4 regions of the Hydrogenophaga sp. L310 genome follow, and region 1 is predicted to be linked to each of the others. Evidence: predicted binding sites of a transcription regulator. Region 1 holds the regulator's gene; each other region holds the start of a gene.
What was found. The regulator sigma-54, encoded in region 1, starts transcription at its own class of promoters, with help from an activator protein. The targets are predictions, from matches to a motif close to TGGCANGNAANCTGCTTT.

Region 2: a site for sigma-54 is predicted at 1,809-1,826, ahead of AC0GNO_RS14370 (P-II family nitrogen regulator). Genes of this name have one in related genera too.
Region 3: a site for sigma-54 is predicted at 2,032-2,049, ahead of nirB (nitrite reductase large subunit NirB). Genes of this name have one in related genera too.
Region 4: a site for sigma-54 is predicted at 2,791-2,808, ahead of AC0GNO_RS06335 (transglutaminase family protein). Genes of this name have one in related genera too.

What each region holds. Positions count from the first base shown of each region.
Region 1 is NZ_JBVPZA010000007.1:197,625-202,574, forward strand. Features, by position in the region: gene AC0GNO_RS13915 (thiol:disulfide interchange protein DsbA/DsbL) at 1-244, shown strand, start outside; gene lptA (lipopolysaccharide transport periplasmic protein LptA) at 384-1,019, shown strand; gene lptB (LPS export ABC transporter ATP-binding protein) at 1,025-1,801, shown strand; gene rpoN (RNA polymerase factor sigma-54) at 1,995-3,644, shown strand; gene AC0GNO_RS13935 (THUMP domain-containing class I SAM-dependent RNA methyltransferase) at 3,641-4,950, shown strand, end outside.
Region 2 is NZ_JBVPZA010000008.1:46,957-51,906, reverse strand. Features, by position in the region: gene AC0GNO_RS14375 (YifB family Mg chelatase-like AAA ATPase) at 24-1,580, opposite strand; gene AC0GNO_RS14370 (P-II family nitrogen regulator) at 1,977-2,315, shown strand; gene AC0GNO_RS14365 (ammonium transporter) at 2,346-3,800, shown strand; gene AC0GNO_RS14360 (hypothetical protein) at 3,965-4,222, shown strand; gene glcE (glycolate oxidase subunit GlcE) at 4,311-4,950, shown strand, end outside.
Region 3 is NZ_JBVPZA010000002.1:283,566-288,515, reverse strand. Features, by position in the region: gene AC0GNO_RS05090 (protein kinase domain-containing protein) at 1-631, opposite strand, end outside; gene AC0GNO_RS05085 (type IV pili methyl-accepting chemotaxis transducer N-terminal domain-containing protein) at 635-1,930, opposite strand; gene nirB (nitrite reductase large subunit NirB) at 2,284-4,758, shown strand; gene AC0GNO_RS05075 (type IV pili methyl-accepting chemotaxis transducer N-terminal domain-containing protein) at 4,770-4,950, shown strand, end outside.
Region 4 is NZ_JBVPZA010000002.1:557,240-562,189, reverse strand. Features, by position in the region: gene AC0GNO_RS06345 (circularly permuted type 2 ATP-grasp protein) at 1-164, opposite strand, end outside; gene AC0GNO_RS06340 (DNA internalization-related competence protein ComEC/Rec2) at 242-2,740, opposite strand; gene AC0GNO_RS06335 (transglutaminase family protein) at 2,885-4,950, shown strand, end outside.

The DNA.
Region 1 (4,950 bases):
GCTGACCACGGCGCCGGCCATCACCGCCTGGGTGGAGAAGCAGGGTGTTGACCGTGAAAAATTCACCGGTTTCTTCAACGGCAGTGCCATCAAGATGGCCGAGGCCGCCATCGGGCTGCAGAACGCTTATGACGTTGAAGGCACACCAGCGCTGGGTGTGGCGGGCCGTTTTTACATCGGTGGGCAGGGTCCGCGCACGATGCTGATTGCCGATTCACTCATTGCTGAAGCACGCAAAACCTGATCCCGGGTTCCCCGTGCCGCGAGCAAGACCCGCTGCAGGCGGGTCTTGTGCTTTTCGGGTCGGTTCATTGAGCGCTGGACGCCGACAAGTGGCCTTTGCACCGTTACAATGAATGCAAGATTTGTGCCCTATTAAAGCCATGCCCACACACCACCTTCCCCCCCCATGGATCCGCAGTCTCTTTGTCACGATGGCCGGTCTGGTGCTGGCAGGCGCGGCCCAGGCGGAGCTGGCCGACAAAGACAAGCCCATGAACATCGAGGCGGACTCGCTGCGCTACGAAGACACGCGGCAGACCAGCGTCTTCACCGGCAATGTCCTGATCACCAAGGGCACCATCGTCATGCGGGGCAGCAAGATGGACGTGCGCCAGGATCCGCAGGGCAACCAGTTTGGCGTGGTGACCGGCACGGCGGCAGCGCCTGGTTTCTTCCGCCAGAAGCGCGAAGGTCTGGACGAGTGGATCGAAGGCGAGGGTGAGCGCATCGAATACGACAGCAAGGCCCAGACCGTGGTGTTCACCGGCAGCGCCGTCTTGCGCCGCTACCGCGGCACCCAGCTGAACGACGAAAGTGTGGGCAACCAGATCACCTACAACAGCCTGACCGAGGTGTTCACCGTCAAGGGTGGACCCGCCAACCGCACGGCCGCCAACCCCTCGGGTCGCGTGCGTGCCATGCTCACGCCCATTCCCGATGCGGCGTCCCCGGCACCCGCCCCGACCGATCCTGCCAAGCTGCGACCCAGCACCGATCTCAACGAGAAGCAGAAGTGACGACCATGCTCATGGCCAGCACGCCTCAGGCGATGGCGGTGCGCAGCAGTCTGGAAGTCCGGGGTCTGAAGAAATCCTATGGCACCCGCACGGTGGTCAAGGATGTCTCGCTCAAGGTCGACAAAGGTGAAGTGGTCGGCCTGCTGGGCCCGAACGGCGCCGGCAAGACCACCTCGTTCTACATGATCGTGGGCCTGCTGCGTGCCGATGGCGGGCAGATCCTGCTCGACGGCCAGCGCATCGAAGGCTTGCCGATCCACCGCCGTGCCCGGCTGGGCCTGGGTTACCTGCCACAAGAGGCCTCGATCTTCCGCAAACTCACGGTGGCGCAGAACGTGCGCGCCGTTCTGGAGCTGCAGCACGATGTGGATGGCAAACCCCTGACCGAAGCAGAAATCGGCAGCCGCCTCGATGAACTGCTCAAGGACCTGCGGGTGGACCATCTGCGCGATTCGCCGGCGCCCGCCCTTTCCGGGGGCGAGCGGCGCCGGGTGGAAATCGCCCGGGCCCTGGCCACGCGCCCGCGCTTCATCCTGCTGGACGAACCCTTTGCCGGCATCGACCCGATTGCGGTTCTGGAGATCCAGCACATCATCGGTTTTCTGAAGTCCAGGGGCATCGGTGTGCTGATCACCGATCACAACGTGCGCGAAACCCTGGGCATCTGCGACCACGCCTACATCATCAGCGACGGCCATGTTCTGGCCAGCGGTCCCACCGCAGAGATCGTGGAAAACGCCGAAGTACGCCGTGTGTACCTGGGCGAGAACTTCCGCATGTGAACATGACCGCCACGCTCGTCATTGCATGTACTTCGCGGCCCCCCGAGGGGGTTGATTCGCCTTGGGGCGGCCCGGCGGCGTCTTGTGGCCCCCACGCCTTGCCGCTGCGCGGCGCGCTGCCCCCCAAGGGGGTTGATTCGCCTTGGGGCGGCCCGGCGGCGAATCTCCGTTTCCCACTGCTGTACGCCCAGGCATGAAGCAAGGCCTCTCCCTGCGTGTATCGCAGCACCTGGCGCTCACGCCCCAGTTGCAGCAATCGATCCGCCTGCTGCAACTCTCCACGCTGGAAATGGCGCAGGAGGTCGAGCAGATGCTCGACGAAAACCCGTTTCTGGAGCGCACGGAAGAGATCGCCGAGCGCGAGGCTTTCGGTCTGGAGCAGGTCGATGCGCCGGTGAGCGCCGGCGAACAGATCGCCGATGCCGCGCTGCCGGTGGCCGACGCCGTGGCCGCCCCCGCCGAATTTGACGGCCCGCTGCCTGACCGCGTCAGCAGCACGTCCGACGCGCCCGCCGACAGCGGCTCAGGCGACGAGATCGAAAGCCGGCTCGACGGGGCCACCCCGGTGGAAGAAAGCTGGGAAGGCGACGGCACGGTCGAGATGGCGCCTGACGACAGCGAATGGGGCGGCGACGCACCGGCGCGCAACAGCGGCTCCGGTGGCGACGACGAAACCGCCAGCGCAGCCGACCTGGCCCGCAGTCCCGTCAGCCTCCAGGACCACCTGCACGAGCAGGCCCGCTGCCTGCGGCTGAGCGACGAGGACGCGGCGGCGCTGTATTTCCTCATCGAATCGCTCAACGACGATGCCTACCTCGAAGACGACATGGCCGAGCTCGCCCTGGACTTCTGGCGGCTCATGCACGGCCGCGAGGCCACCTCGCCTGCCATCGAAGAGCTGGAGGCCGTCGAAGCGCAGCTGCGCATGGCCCTGGGCTGGCTGCAGCACATGGAGCCCACCGGCGTGGGTGCGCGCAACCTCGGCGAATGCCTGCGCCTGCAGATCGAAGAGCTGCGCAACACCCCCGAAGCGCGCGCGGCGCTGGCCATCTGCAACCAGTCGATGGAGCTGGTGGCCAAACGCGACATCAAGCGTCTGTGCGCCCTGTGCGGCATCGACGACGAAACGGCGCGCGCCGCGCTGGGTGTCATCGCGCGGCTTGAACCCAAACCCGGGCGCCGTTTCATCGATGTGGAGCGCAACGTGGTCGTGCCCGACGTCATCGTCACACGCGCCGGCCGGGGCTTCAAGGTCATCCTGAATCCCGACGTGATGCCGCGCCTGCGCGTGCACGACGTGTACGCCAACGCCATGCGGCAAAACCGCGGCGGTCGCGACAACGGCGGCGAAGCCGGCCACGCCGCCATGCAGCAGCGCCTGCAGGAAGCGCGCTGGTTCATCAAGAACATCCAGCAGCGTTTCGACACCATCCTGCGCGTATCGAGTGCCATCGTCGAGCGCCAGCGCAACTTCTTCATGCACGGCGAACTCGCCATGCGCCCGCTGGTGCTGCGCGAGATCGCCGACGAGCTGGGCCTGCACGAGTCCACCATCAGCCGCGTGACCACCGCCAAGTACATGGCCACGCCGTTCGGCACCTACGAGCTCAAGTACTTCTTCGGCTCTTCGCTCGGCACCGAAACCGGCGGCAACGCGTCGAGCACCGCGGTGCGCGCCCTGCTCAAACAGTTCATCGCCTCCGAAGAGCCCAAGAAACCGCTGTCCGACAACCAGCTCTCCGACCTGCTCAAGGAGCAGGGCATCGAGTGCGCGCGCCGCACCGTGGCCAAGTACCGCGAGGCACTTCGCATCGCACCGGCCAACCTTAGAAAAAGCCTGTGAATCAATTGAAGTTGTTTCTCCCCTGTGCGGCCGGCGTGGAGGACATGCTCGCCGACGAGGTGCAGCGCATCACCAACGAACCGCTGGCCTTCAAGGCCCGCGGCGGTGTGGGCATCAAGGCCTCGTGGCGCGACGCCATGCGCCTGAACCTGTACAGCCGCCTGAGCCAGCGCGTGCTGGTGCAGCTCTGGCACGGTGGTTACCGCGGCGAGCAGGACCTGTACAACGCAGCCAGCGAGATCGCCTGGGAAATCTGGTTCACGCCGCAGCAGACCATCAAGGTCGAGATCACCGCGCAGCACAGCCCGCTGACCAGCCTCAACTTCGCCGCACTGAAGATCAAGGACGCGATCTGTGATCGCTTCCGCGACAAGCGCGGCGAACGCCCCAGCGTGGACACCACCTGGCCCGACGTGCGCATCTACGCCCACGTCACCACCGAAGAACTCACGCTCTACATCGACACCTCGGGTGAGCCGCTGTTCAAGCGAGGCTGGCGTGAAGACAAGGGCGATGCACCGCTGAAGGAAACGCTGGCCGCGGCCATGATCGCCGCCACCGGCTGGAACGGCGGCGAAGCCGAAACGCTGGACGCCATCACCCCGCTGTACGACCCCTGCTGCGGCAGCGGTACGGTGGTGATCGAGGCCGCGCAGATCGCGCTCAACATCCCGCCCGGGATGCTGCGCCGCTTCGCGTTTGAAAAAATGCTGCCGTTCCAGCAGCATGTGTGGCACGCCATCCAGGACGAAGCCGAACGCGACATGCGCCCTTGGCCCGAAGGCCATGCGCCCATCGTCTTCGGCAGCGACGTCTCGTTCCGCATGGTCGATTTCGCGCAGCGCAACGCCGAGCGCGCGGGCGTGGCCCACGCCATTGAACTGCGCGGCGGCGACGCCCTGCAGCGTATGCCGCCCACCCAGAAACCCGGTGTGATGCTGCTCAACCCGCCCTACGGCGAGCGCATCGCCGCGGCCGGTGTGGCTGGAGAAAACGCCAGTGCCCGCGCCCAGCGCATGGAGCCGCGCGCCCCCCGCACCGGCGCGGCCGGCAAGGCTGCGCCCCCCGCGCCCGGCCTGGGCCGCGAGAGCGCGCAGATGGCCGACGGCGGCGACGGCAGCGAGTTCTTCCAGCAGCTCGCGGCCCACTGGAAAAGCCACTACGCCGGCTGGAGCGCCTGGTTGCTCACGCCCGACCTGAAGCTGCCCGGCAAGATGCGCTTCAAGGAATCGCGCCGCGTGCCGCTGTGGAACGGTCCGATCGAATGCCGGCTGTTCCGCTTCGATCTGACCGCTCGGCGTGCCCC
Region 2 (4,950 bases), on a different contig from region 1:
TCGGCCAGCCGGCCACCGGCGGCTCAGCTTCCCTGCCGCAGGGCCCGCCGGTATTGCACCGCCTCGGCGACATGCCCCACACCCACCGTGTCCGCCTCGGCGAGGTCGGCGATGGTGCGCGCCACGCGCAACGCGCGGTGGGTGCTGCGCGCGCTCCAGCCCAGGCGGGCAGCGGCGGTGTTGAGGAACTTGAGGGCCGCGGCATCGGCCAGGATGTGCTGGTCCAATGCCTGGCCGGCCAGCGCCTGGTTGGTGCAACCCTGCCGGACCTGGGCGCGCTCGCGCGCAGCCACCACACGCTCGCGCACCGCATCGCTCGGTTCACCGGCCACGCCGTGCAGGAGATCGTTCGGCGGCAGGGCGGGCACCTCGACGTGCAGATCGATGCGGTCCAGCAACGGGCCGCTGAGCTTGCCCTGGTAGCGCGCGATCTGGTCGGGCGTGTCGCGGCAGGCGCGGGTGGGATGGCCCAGAAAGCCGCAGGGACACGGGTTCATGGCGGCGACCAGCTGGAAGCGCGCCGGAAACTCGCTCTGCATGGCCGCGCGCGAGATGCGGATGTGGCCGCTTTCCAGCGGTTCGCGCAGCGCCTCCAGGGCGGCCCGGGGGTATTCGGGCAGTTCATCGAGGAAGAGCACACCGTGGTGCGCGAGCGAGATTTCGCCCGGCCGCGGTGGCGAGCCCCCGCCCACCAGCGCCACGGCGCTCGCGGTGTGGTGCGGTGCGCAGGTGGGGCGCTGCCCCCAGTGGTCCAGCCGAAAGCGCCCGGCTAGCGAGGCCACCGCGGCGGATTCGAGCGCTTCCGACGCGCTCATCGGCGGCAGCAGGCCGGCGAAGCGCTGGGCCAGCATGCTCTTGCCCGAGCCGGGCGGCCCGACCATCAGGACGCTGTGTCCGCCGGCCGCCGCGATCTCCAGCGCGCGTTTGGCCGCGGCCTGGCCCTTCACTTCGGCGAGATCGGCGTAGGCCACGGTCTGACCGATCTGCGTCGCGGCCAGGCGCACCCAGCCGCCGTCGTCGGGGGGTGCCTCGCCGCCCGCTGCGCTTTCGGGCAGGAACTGCGCCACCACGTCCAGCAGGTGGCGGGCGCGGTACACCTTTGCCTGCGGCACCAGCGCGGCTTCTTCGGCGCTGCCGGGCGGCAGCACCAGCCGGGAGGGTGCTGCGGTGGCGGCGTTGGCGTCGCGGTGCAGCGCCAGGCTCATCGCCAGGGCGCCGCGCACCGGGCGCAGTTCGCCGCCCAGCGAGAGTTCGCCCGCGAATTCCCAGCCCGCCAGCCGGGCGGCGTTGATCTGCCCGTTGGCGGCGAGGATGCCGAGCGCGATCGGCAGGTCGAAGCGGCCCGAGTCCTTGGGCAGATCGGCCGGGGCGAGGTTGACGGTGATGCGCTTGTTGCTGGGGAATTCGAGCCCAGCGTTGGCGATGGCCGAACGCACACGTTCGCGCGCTTCTTTCACTTCCGTGTCGGCCAGACCCACCAGCGTGAAACTGGGCAGGCCGTTGGCGAGGTGGACTTCCACCTGCACCGGACGCGCTTCCAGGCCCAGCAGCGCACGGCTGTGCACCAATGACAGACTCATCTGAATTTCCTCCCTGTTTCGGTGCACGGCAGTCCTGAAGCGCCTCTCCGGGCGTTGGAACTTCGATGCACAAATTTGGTGCCTGGGTTCGGTGGTGACAGCCACCCCAGTCGGCACGAGCGCGCCCATCATGGCACAGGCCGCCGATCCGCCGGCCACCACGCTGGCGTTGCGCGGTGTTTTCACGACAGCGCGGGTCGCCTCGGCCCGATCCGATCGGAACGCGGTTGGCACGGTCCGTGCTTGGGGGTGTAAGCGATTGAATCAAGACCATGGCGCTGCCATGAAACAGTCCGCATCCAAAGTGGTGTCAGCCCTCGTGGCCAGCACTGCCCGTGTCAGCCCCGGTGCATGCCTCACGGCGTGAGCACCACGTACTAGAAGAGGAATCACAGCATGAAAATGGTTTCAGCCATCATCAAGCCGTTCAAGCTGGACGAAGTGCGCGAAGCGCTTTCCAGCATGGGCGTGCAAGGCATCACCGTCACCGAAGTCAAGGGCTTCGGCCGCCAGAAGGGCCACACCGAGCTGTACCGCGGCGCGGAGTACGTGGTCGACTTTCTGCCCAAAGTGAAGATCGAAGCCGCCGTGGACGACGGCCTCGTGGACCGCGTGATCGAAGCCATCGAAGGCGCCGCACGCACCGGCAAGATCGGCGACGGCAAGATTTTCGTCACCGACCTCGAACAGGTGGTTCGCATCCGCACCGGTGAAACCGGCAAAGAAGCGCTCTGATCAACGCCCTGCACAAGAAAGATCATCAACATGAAAAAACTACTTGCAACCCTGTTGTTGGGCGTTGGACTGGCTTTTGGTGGCCTGAACGCCGTGGCCCAGACCACGACCGAAGCGCCGGCCGCTGTCGCAGCACCGGCTGCCGATGCGGCACCCGCGGCCGATGCGCCGGCCGCAGCACCCGCTGCCGAGGCACCGGCTGTTGAAGCCCCTGCTGCTGCTGAAGCGGCACCCGCTGAAGAGGCCGTCAAGGAAACCGTCGACAAGGGCGACGTGACCTGGATGATGATCTCCACCATCCTCGTGCTGCTGATGGTCGTGCCCGGCCTGGCCCTGTTCTACGGCGGCCTGGTGCGCAGCAAGAACATGCTGTCGGTGCTGATGCAGGTGATGGTCGTCTTCTCGCTGATCGCCGTGCTGTGGGCCGTCTACGGTTACAGCCTGGCGTTCGGTGGTGAGGGCCTGATTTTCGGCAACCTCGACAAGGTGTTCCTGAAGGGCATCACGCCCGACTCGCTCGCCGCCACGTTCACCGCTGGCGTGATGATCCCCGAGTACATCTTCATCGCCTTCCAGTGCACATTCGCCGGCATCACCTGCGCGCTGATCGTGGGATCGTTCGCCGAGCGCATCAAGTTCGGCGCCGTGCTGCTGTTCTGCGCCATCTGGTTCACGTTCAGCTACATCCCGATCGCCCACATGGTCTGGGGTACCGGTGGCTACCTGTTCGACAAGGGCGCGCTGGACTTCGCCGGCGGCACCGTGGTGCACATCAACGCCGCCATGGCCGGTCTGGTCGGTGCCTACGTGCTGGGCAAGCGCATCGGCTACGGCAAGGAATCGATGGCGCCTCACAGCCTGACGCTGACCATGGTCGGTGCCTCGCTGCTGTGGGTGGGCTGGTTCGGCTTCAACGCCGGCTCCAACCTGGAAGCCAACGGCGGCACCACGCTCGCCTTCATCAACACCCTGTTCGCCACCGCCGCCGCCGTGCTGGCCTGGTGTGTGGGTGAGACGCTGGGCAAGGGCAAGGCCTCCATGCTGGGCGCCGCGTCCGGTGCGGTCGCGGGTCTGGTCGCCATCACCCCGGCTTGCGGAACCGTGGGCCCCATGGGTGCCATCGTCATCGGCCTGGTGGCTGGCTTCCTGTGCCTGTGGGGCGTCTCGGGCCTCAAGAAGATGCTCGGCGCGGACGACTCGCTCGATGTGTTCGGTGTGCACGGCGTCGGCGGCATCGTTGGTGCCCTGCTGACCGGCGTGTTCTCGGCCGGCTCGCTCGGCGGCGTCAAGGGCGACGACTACTCCATCGCCAGCCAGCTGCTGATCCAGGCCGAAGGCGTGGTCATCACCATCGTGTGGTCCAGCGTCGTGGCCTTCATCGCCTACAAGATTGTTGACCTGATCATGGGTCTGCGCGTCTCGGAAGAAGCCGAACGCGAAGGTCTGGACATCACGTCCCACGGCGAAACCGCCTACAACCGCTGAACGGTTCCAGCGCGGCGCGCGACAAGGTTCACCGACCGTCGCCACCGCGTTGTTACCCAGAGTCTCCTTTGGATGTTGACCCCGTGCTGCCGCAAGGCACACGGGGTTTTTTTCGTTTTGCTCCGTATCATCGTGGCAGGACACCACAACATCAGGAGGAAACCATGTCCCAGGCACTGTCACGCGGGTGGACCGGTCGGATCGCGACCGGATCGTTCGTTTTTGCATTGACGGCGATCACGCCCATCGCGATCGCCGCGACGGGCCAGGCCCCAGGGAGTTCTGGTGGCCAGAAGCCCCCGAGCAAGGTCACCTTCGTCGACGCGCCCTCCAGCGAGAAACCCGCGGCGCGGGAAAAACGCCTCAAACGCGAGTGCAAGGGCCGGCCCAATGCGGGCATGTGCCTCGGGTACACGCGGTAGTCGCCCTGCCGGGCCCTTGCGCTGCATTTGCAGCGCCGCGTGCAAAAAATTCAAAACCCGCATCGGTGTGGCCGCTACGATGGCGGCCATGAGTTACAGCCCCACCGAATCCCCCCGCCAGTTGATCGACCAGGTGCGCGCCGCCGCGTCTGCGCGCCGGTCCCTGCGCATCATCGGTGGCGACACCAAGGCCTTTTACGGTCAGCCCGTCGCGGGTGAGACCCTGTCCACCAGCGGGTGGGCCGGCATCGTGAGCCACGAGCCGAGCGAGCTGGTGGTGACGGTGCGGGCCGGCACGCCGCTGATCGAGCTGGAAGCGGCGCTCGCCGAACAGGGCCAGTGCCTGCCGTTTGAACCTCCGCGCTTTGGCTCCGCGTCCACCATCGGTGGCGCGGTCGCGGCCGGGCTGGCCGGCCCGGCGCGCGCCAGCGCCGGCGGTGTGCGCGACTACGTGCTCGGCGTGCAGTTCATCGACGGCCGGGGCGAGTGGCTCACCTTCGGTGGCCAGGTGATGAAAAACGTGGCGGGTTACGACGTCAGCCGTGTTCTGGCCGGCTCGATGGGCACGCTGGGCATCGTCACCGACATTTCGCTCAAGGTGCTGCCGGTGGCACCGGCCGAAGCCACGCTCGTGTTCTCGCTGGGCCAGCACGACGCGCTGGAACAGCTGCACCGCTGGGGTGGTCAGCCGCTGCCATTGAATGCCAGCTGCTGGGTGAAGGACCAGA
Region 3 (4,950 bases), on a different contig from region 1:
CCACCAGCCAGCGGGCGGCTTCCTGCGCGGTGGGCAGGGCGGCGCATTCGCGCCAGCGGCGCTCGGGCAGGCGGCCGTGCACGCCGTCGGTGAGCAGCACGAAGCTGTCGCCGACCTGCAGCTCGCCCTGCAAGTAGTCCACAACGAGGTGGTCTTCGACGCCCACGGAGCGCAGCAGCTGGTGTTTGAAGTCGGGGTGGTTGACGACGTGGTCGTGCGTGAGCTGCAGGGTCTGCCCCTCGCGCAGCAGGTAGCAGCGCGAGTCGCCGACATGGGCCAGGGTGTACGACTGGCCGCGCAGCACCAGCGCGGTGAGCGTGGTCAGACCCATGGCGGGCTGGCGGCGGCGGTTGATGCCGGCGAGCCAGGCGTTCTGGGCGCCGATGATGCGGTCGAGCGCGACGGTGGTGTCCCAGGTTTCGGGGGTGCCGTAGTAGTCGCGCACCAGGCTGGTGACGGTGGTCTGCGCGGCTTCGCGGCCCATGCCGCCGGCGCTCACGCCGTCGGCGATGGCGACGATGGAGCCCATGTCTTCCTGCCCCTCGGCGGGCAGCATGGCGGCGCAGAAGTCTTCGTTGACGGCTTTGCGGCCCGTGAGGGACACAAAGCCGATGTCGAGTTCAAAGGCCATGCGTCAGCCCATGAGCATCTGCATGCTGCGCTCGTACTGTGCGGACAGGGCTTCGAAGTTGTCGAGCAGGCTTTCGCTGGCGGCGGCCAGGCCTTCGAGGCGCAGCAGGCGGTCGCGCCCGGCCGGGCGGTGCACGTGGTCGGCGCCCGCGAGCAGCGCCTGCCAGCCCTCGGCGGCGTCTTCCAGCGTGCGGCGGATGTCGGGCGTGGACAGCGGCAGGCCGTTCAGATAGGCCAGCCCCTGCTCGAAGCCCTGGCGCACGGCTTCCATCTCGGCACGGCGTTGTTGCAGCGGCTCGCCGGTTTCCAGCGCGCCGAGCAGCGCCAGCTTGGCAAAGCGCTGCGACAGCATGCGCTGGCGCCCGGCCATGTTGAGCATGCGCAGCGGGCTCACGGAACCGGCGCTTTCCAGACTGGCGGTCAGGCGTTCGGCGTCCTGCAGCAGCTGCTCGGCGAGCGCGTTGATGGGGCCAACCTGGTCTTGCGCGGGCTCGGCCTTGAGCGCTTTCTTCAGGACTTTCCAGGTGACCACCACGCGGTCCAGCAGATCGCCAAAAGTGGGCTGCGAGAGGTTCTTGCCGAGCAGCGCGAGGTTGGCGTCGATGCGCTGGGCCGACTCGGTCTGCAGCGTCAGGTGGCGCGCGGCCTGCACGCCCGCGAGCCGCAGCAGCCAGTGTTTGACCAGGCGCTGCGACAACATGCGCAGCTGCCCGGCGCGGTTCACGCCTTCGGCGAAGTGCGCCGACTGGATGATGTGCTGCGCCACCTGGCCGAGGCGCTGGTTGCTGTGCATCGAAGCGGTGCGCAGGATCTCGAAAGCGGCGTCGTCGCTGACCTGGCGCGCGCTCATCAGGATGCCTTTGGCGCGCTCCACGGCCTTGCGCTCCTCAAAACGCGAGGTCACGTCTTTCAGCTCATCCAGCAGGACCTGCTCGCGGCGAAAGCGGGCCTGCGCCAATTGAATCAACGGGCGCAGGCGCTGCGCGCTGTAGCCGTTGACCACCCAGGCGTGGATGCCCGAGGCCACCGCGCGCTCGATGCGTGCGGCGTCGCCGTCGTGCGTGAACACGATCACCGGGCACGGGGCCACGCTGGCCAGCGTTTGGGTGGTCTCAAACAGCGCGTCGCCGGGCTGCGGCACCTCGCCAATCACCAAGTCTGGTGCATGGCGCACCACGCCCTGCACCAATTTGCTGCCGGCATCCAGCACGGCGAGCACCTGGACCCCGCAGGCTTCCAGGTCGTTCACCAGCGGTTGAGGGCTCGCAGAGCCTTCGAGGAAAACCAGCGCAGAAGTCATATGAATCAAGGACTTGGATAAACCGGAGGATGGCACAAACGGGTCACGCAGCATCGCCGCGGGCGCCCCACTGTGCCACCCGCGGCGAGCGCCGGATCATATGGCACAGCTTTTGCATTGTCTGAGGCGAGCGTGACGAAGCGCTCGACCCCGACCGCAGCGTCGTGGGCTCTGCATACAACGACGTGTGCAGCGTGATACCGGTTTTGCAACTTGGCAAGCCCGGCTTTGGCCAACGGCCACTGAATCTGCATTTTCCCCAGACCTTTCCTGGTGCCGCATGGCGCCCGTGCGCCTCTGCGCCGGCCATGGCTTGCACCCCCCTTTTGCGAATCACAACTGGAGTAGCCGCGATGAAAAAATCTAAACTGGTGATGGTGGGCAACGGCATGGCCGGTGTGCGCACGCTCGAAGAGCTGCTGAAGATCGCGCCCGAGTTCTACGACATCACCGTCTTCGGCGCGGAGCCGCACCCCAACTACAACCGCATCCTGCTGTCGCCGGTGCTCGCGGGTGAGCAGACGCTGGAAGAGATCGTGCTGAACGACTGGTCCTGGTACACCGACCACGGCATCACCCTGCACGCCGGCTACAAGGTCACCGAGGTGGACCGCATCAAGCGCATCGTGCACGCGGTCGGCCCGAACGGCGAGAAGGTCTCGGCCGAATACGACCGCCTGATCATGGCCACCGGCTCCAACCCCTTCATCCTGCCCATCCCCGGCAAAGACCTGGAGGGCGTGCTCGCCTACCGCGACATCGCCGACACCCAGGCCATGATCGACGCGGCCAAGACCTACAAACACGCGGTGGTCATCGGCGGCGGCTTGCTCGGCCTGGAAGCGGCCAACGGCCTGATGAAGCGCGGCATGACAGTGAGCGTGGTGCACGTGGCCCCGTGGCTGATGGAGCGCCAGCTCGACGACGTGGCCGGCAAGATGCTGCAGGCCTCGCTGGAAGAGCGCGGCATGAAGTTCCTGATCGGCGCGCAGACGCAGGAGCTGGTGGGCGACAAGGACGATGGCAAAGGCGGCCGCGTGAAGGCCATCCGCTTCAAGGACGGCACCGAGGTACCGGCAGACCTTGTGGTGATGGCCGTGGGCATCCGCCCCAACACGGCGCTGGCCGAGAGCATGCGCCTGCATGTGAACAAGGGCATCGTGGTGAGCGACACCATGCAGACCATCACCGACGCGCGCATCTACGCGGTGGGCGAATGCGCGGCGCACCGCGGCATCGCCTACGGCCTGGTGGCGCCGCTGTTCGAGCAGGGCAAGGTGCTGGCCACGCACCTGGCCGAGTTCGGCATCGGCCGCTACACCGGCTCGCTCACCTCCACCAAACTCAAGGTCACGGGCATCGACCTCTTCAGCGCTGGCAACTTCACCGGCGGCGACGACACCGAAGAAATCGTCATGAGCGACCCCTCGGGCGGCGTCTACAAGAAGCTCGTGATCCAGGGCGACAAGCTGATCGGCGCCTGCCTCTACGGCGACACGGTGGACGGCAGCTGGTACTTCAAGCTGCTGCGCGACGGCCGCAGCGTGGCCGACATCCGCGACAAGCTGATGTTTGGCGAGAGCAACATCGGCGACGTGGGCCACCAGGGCCAGAACAAGGCCGCCGCCATGAAAGACAGCGACGAGGTCTGCGGCTGCAACGGCGTGACCAAGGGCACCATCTGCAAGGCGATCCGCGACAAGGGCCTGTTCACACTGGACGAAGTCAAGAAGCACACCAAGGCCAGCGCCTCGTGCGGCTCCTGCACGGGTCTGGTTGAACAGATCCTCATGTTCACCGCCGGCGGCGACTACTCGGCCACGCCCAAGCTCAAGGCCATGTGCGGCTGCACCGAACACGGCCACGAAGCCGTGCGCGAAGCGATCCGCACGCCGCTGGCCGACGGCAGCAAGCTGCTGACCACCGCTGCGGTGTTCTCGCACCTGGGCTGGAAGACGCCCAACGGCTGCGCCAGCTGCCGCCCGGCCGTCAACTACTACCTGATCAGCACCTGGCCCAAGGCCGCGAAGGACGATCCGCAGAGCCGCTACATCAACGAGCGCTCGCACGCCAACATCCAGAAAGACGGCACCTACAGCGTGATCCCGCGCATGTGGGGCGGCGAGACCACGGCCGACGAGCTGCGCCGCATCGCCGACGTGGTGGACAAATACAAGATCCCCACCGTCAAGGTCACCGGCGGACAACGCATCGACCTGCTGGGCGTGAAAAAGGAAGACCTGGTCAACGTCTGGAAAGACATCGGCATGCCATCGGGCCACGCCTACGCCAAGGCCCTGCGCACGGTGAAGACCTGCGTGGGTTCCGAGTGGTGCCGCATGGGCACGCAGGACAGCACCCAGATGGGCAAGGACCTGGAAAAAGCCATGTGGCGCATGTACGCGCCGCACAAGGTGAAGTTCGCCGTCTCGGGCTGCCCGCGCAACTGCGCCGAGGCCGGCATCAAGGACGTGGGCATCATCGGCGTGGACTCGGGCTGGGAGATGTACGTGGCCGGCAACGGCGGCATCAAGACCGAGGTGGCGCACTTCTTCGTGAAGCTCAAGACCGCCGAAGAGGTGATGGAGTACACCGGCGCGTTCATGGAGCTGTACCGCACCGAAGGCTGGTACCTGGAGCGCACGGTGCACTACATCAACCGCGTGGGGCTGGACTACGTGAAGAAACGCATCCTGGACGACGCCGCCGGTCGCAAGGCGCTGTGGGAGCGCCTGCAGTTCGCGCTCGACGGCGAGCCCGATCCCTGGTTCGACTTCAAGGAAGCGGCCGTGGACACGCGCCAGTTCATCCCGCTCGTGCCCGCCTGAGGACGGTCGCCATGCAACGCAGACATCTGATGATCCTGGCCGCAGCAGCGGCCACCACCCCGGGCGTTCAGGCCCAGGTGGTGGACCTCAACGACGCCATCAACAAGGCCGGCCGCCAGCGCATGCTTTCGCAGCGCATGGGCAAGGCCTGGCTGGCGCTGGTGCACAAGACACAAAGCGCCAACGCGCAGG
Region 4 (4,950 bases), on a different contig from region 1:
ACCGCGAAGGTGATGCCGACACGGCGAAAGATCATCTCCGCCTCTTCCCGGCGAGCGGCCATCACCTCCGGGGGTTGCTGCGCCAGCCAGCGAGCGTAGCTTTCATAGTGCGCCCGCACCTCGGTGGGCGTGGCATTCATTTCGTCAAACATGGGTCGGCTCATGGGCTTTTTTCTCCTGATGACAGCTTAGCAAGGACTGGGCCAGAAACACCACTTGCAGCCCCAAACAGGTGCATCTTTCAGTGCGTGGGTACGGAAGCGTGATCGCCTTCGGGCACCGGCTCCAGCGCCGATTCGGCCGCCGGGCTGGCGTCGCCACGGTGGTGCCAGTACCGGCGCGCCGATTCGCGCTGGCAATGGACGGTGTCGGGCGCGTCGCTGCGCCAGGTGGCGGCACCACATTCGGGTGTCGTCATCCAGCGCATGTCCCGCTGGCGGTAGCGCTCCAGCACGGCGGGCGCGGGATGTTTGAATCGGTTGCGGTAACCCGCCTGCACCAGCACCCATTGCGGCGCCAGCGTGTTGAGCAGCACGGGGCTGCTGGACGTGAGGCTGCCGTGGTGCGGCGCCAGCAGCAGGTTCGCCCTCAGGTCCGGACGCGCCAGCGCCAGCCGGGTCTCCCGATCGGCGTCGAGATCGCCACTCAGCCAGACGCTCTGCCGTGCATGACCCACCCGCAGCACACAGGACATCGCGTTGCTCGACAGGCGCCCGGCGCCGTCGGGTCCGAAGTCTTCGGGGGACGGGTGCAGGATCTCGAAGTCCACCCCGTCCCAGCTCCAGCGCTGGCCGGCGGTGCAGCGCCGGCCCGGGTCGGCATCGAAGGACGACAACCAGCGGGCCTCGGGCCATTCGGTCTGCACCGCTGCGGAACCACCGGCGTGATCGCTGTCGCGGTGGCTCACCACCACCGTGTCGGGTCGCTCGCCCAGGGCGCGCAGCAGCGGCACCACGACACGCTGCCCGGCGTCGCTGGTGGGCGAATAACGCGGCCCGGTGTCGTACAGCAGGCTGTGCCCTGCCGTGCGCACCAGCACCGCGCTGCCCTGCCCCACGTCCAGCGCCATCACATCAAACTCCCCCGGCGCCGGACGCGGCGGCTGCCAACTCAGCACCGGCCACAACAGCACCAGTCCGGCCAGCCGGGTGGCCCAGGGCCAGCGCATCACCAGCAAGGCGCCGCCCAGCACCCCGGCGAGCGCCAGCGGCAAGGGCGGTATGGGCCGGAACACAGCGGCAGAAGGCCATTGCGCGAGCCAGGCCAGCCAGCCGCCCAGTCCCTGCACCGCCAGGGCGGCCAGATCCCAGAAGGCCGGTACCGCCACCCCCAGCATCGCCAGCGGCGTGATGACCAGCGTCACCCACGGGATCGCCAGCAGGTTGGCCACCAGGCTGACGAGCGAAAACTGGCCAAACAGCAACAGCGAGAGTGGCGCCAGGGCCACCGTCACCACCGATTGTTCGCGCAGCATGCCCAGCGCCGCAGCATTGAACCGCCGGGTGCGGGTGGGTGCCTCGTGCCCGGTCAACGGCGCTGCTTCAAAGCGCACTCGCCGCCCCGGGTCGGTCGCAAACAGGATCGCCACGGCCACGAAACTGAGCCAGAAACCGGGCTGCAGCAGCGCCCAGGGATCGAGCAGCAACACCGCGGCCATGGCAACCAGCCAGACCACGGGCCACGGCCATTGACGGGCCAGCAGGCGCAAGCCCACCACAACGGCCAGCATCAGCACGGTGCGCTGCGAGGGCACGCCCCAGCCCGAAAACAGGGCGTACGCCGCCGCCAGCGCCACGCCACCGAATCCGGCGGCCCACGGCACCGGCACCGCCAGCAGGGCTCGCGGCCAGACAAACGCCAGACGGCGCCAGAGGCCACCCACCAGCCAGATCGCAAGCCAGGCGAACATGGTGACGTGCAGACCCGAGATGCTCATGAGGTGGGCCACGCCGGTGGTGCGAAAGAGGTCCCAGTCGGCGCGCTCGATGGCGCTCTGATCGCCCACCACGAGGGCCGCTAGCACACCAGCGCTGCGGGGGTCGGCCACCTGGCCGGTGATGCGCTCGCCGACCGTCTGACGCACCGCCTCCAGCGGGTACCAGCTGCTGCCCCCCAGATACTGCGGGACCGGGTCGCGCGGTCCGTTGCGCACGTAGCCGGTGGCGCCGATGCCGTTTTCCCATAGCCAGCGCTCGCGGTCAAAACCATGCGGGTTGGCGTTGCCGTGCGGACTGCGCAAACGCACGCTGAAACGCCAGCGGTCCCCCGCGCGCCAGTCGGGGCCGGGGGCAGCCCCATCGCCTTTGGACCCCGCCCGACTGAACCAGCCCAGTTGCAGCAACGGGGGCAAGCGCACCGGCCGGCCGTCGCGGGCGGCGGACTCCACCGCCAGCTCGAAACGAGCACCGTCGGCCAGTCGCTGTGGCATCGAGGCGATGCGCCCGGTGACTTCGATGTCAAGGCCCTGCAGGGCCGGGTCGAGCGCCTGCGATGCAAAGTGGGCTGCGCGCAGGCCGGTCAGGCCCGCTCCCGCCCACGCACCGGCCGCCATCGCCAGCACCAGGACCCACGCCGACCGACGCCCACCCGGTGAGCCCCGCCACAGCAGCCAGGCCATCAGCAGCCCACTGGCGAACAGCAGCCCCCCGTACCCCTGCCAAGGCCAGAGCGCGACCTGCTGCAACTGCCAGGCAACCCCGAACACCCACCCGGGCAGCCAGGCCAACGCCAGGCCCGCCATGCTCAGCCCGGTACCCTGGGCCCGCACAGGGCAGCTTTGTCACACAGCCGTGGCGCAAGACTTGCTAGCATGGCAGCAAGCCGCGACGACCCTTTTCTCGTCCGCGGACCCATCGTTTTCTTCCCCCTGTTGAAAGACACCAGCATGGCCATTCATGTTGCCCTGAGCCACATCACCCATTATCGGTACGACCGCCTGGTCAAACTCGGTCCCCAGGTGGTGCGCCTGCGCCCCGCACCGCACAGCCGCACCAAGGTGCTGTCGTACTCGCAGAAGATCGAACCGGCGGGCCACTTCATCAACTGGCAGCAGGACCCGTTCGCCAACTACCAGGCGCGCCTGGTGTTCCCCGAGCCCACCACCGAGTTCAAGGTCACGATCGACCTGGTGGTCGAGATGGCGGTGCACAACCCCTTTGACTTTTTCCTGGAGCCGCGCGCCGAAGAATTCCCGTTCAGCTACGACGCCTCGCAGCTGCAGGAACTCGCGCCCTACCTGGCCACCGCGCCACTCACCGAAGACCTCAAGGCCTACCTCGCCCAGGTGGACCTGAAGAAGCGCCGCACCATCGACTTCCTGGTCGACGTGAACCAGATGCTGCAGCGCGACATCTCGTACACCATCCGCATGGAGCCGGGCGTACAGACACCCGAAGAAACGCTCAAGCTCAAGAGCGGTTCCTGCCGCGACACCGGCTGGCTGCTGGTGCAGATGCTGCGCCACCTGGGCCTGGCCGCGCGCTTCGTCTCGGGCTACCTGATCCAGCTCGCGCCCGATGTGAAAAGCATCGACGGCCCGAGCGGCCCCGAAAAAGACTTCACCGACCTGCACGCCTGGTGCGAGGTCTTCCTGCCCGGCGCCGGCTGGATCGGGCTCGATCCCACCTCCGGCCTGCTGGCCGGTGAAGGCCACATCCCGCTGGCCTGCACGCCGCAGCCGTCCAGCGCGGCGCCGGTGGAAGGCGCCATGGACAAGTGCGAAGTCACCTTCGAGCACCACATGGGCGTGACACGTGTCTACGAATCGCCGCGCGTGACCAAGCCCTACACCGAGGAGCAGTGGGCCAGCATGGTCACGCTGGGCCAGAAGGTCGATGCCGACCTGGTGAAACACGACGTGCGCCTCACCATGGGCGGCGAACCCACCTACGTGGCCGTGACCGACCGCGACGCCGCCGAGTGGAACACCGACGCGCTCGGCCCCACCAAACGTGGCTATGCCACCGAGCTGCTGGGCCGCCTGCGCGAGCAATACGGCCACGGCGGCTTCGTGCACATGGGCCAGGGCAAGTGGTATCCCGGCGAGCAGCTGCCGCGCTGGGCGCTCTCGATCTTCTGGCGCGCCGACGGCCAGCCCTGCTGGAACAACCCGGCCCTGCTGGCCGACGAACGCGATGTGGCGGCATACGACAGCGAAGACGCGCGCCGCTTCACGCAGGCCCTCGCGCGCAAGCTGGGCGTGTCCACACAATTCATCACGCCCGGCTACGAGGACACCTGGTATTTCCTCTGGCGCGAACGCCGCCTGCCGGTGAACGTGGATCCGTTCGACGCCAAGCTCGACGACGAGCTGGAGCGCGCGCGCCTGCGCCGCGTCTTCACGCAGGGGCTGGACGCCACCGTGGGCTACGTGCTGCCGCTGCAGGCCAACGACACCGGACAGCCTTCCAGCAACGGCAAGAGCAGCTACCACCGCGTTTCCGGCACCGTCTGGTCCACCGGCCCGTGGTTCTTCCGCGACGAGCGCATGTACCTCGTGCCCGGCGATTCGCCCATGGGCTACCGCCTGCCGCTGGACTCCCTGCCCTGGGTGTCGGCGGCCGACTACCCCTACCACATCGAGCAGGACCCGCACACCGCGCGCGACCCGCTGCCGCGCGGCGCCACCGTGAAACACCAGGTGTCGCCGCACCAGGTGGGCGGTGGTTTTGCCGAAGGTGGCATGGTGTCCATGCAGGGCATGGACTTTGATGCCCCCGGCCCGGCCATCGACGGCCTGCGTCCTGGCCAGCCCGGCCCGGGCGCCGCGCCCGCGCAGGCGCTGTCGTCCAGGTTCCCGCAGCGCCACGAATCGGCCGCCTGGCTCACGCGCACCGCGCTGGTGGTCGAGTCGCGCGACCCGCACCGCGCCAACGGCCCCAAGGCCGAAAAAGCCGGTGGCGGCAAGACGCAGCACCTCTACGTGTTCATGCCGCCCATGCAGCGCCTCGA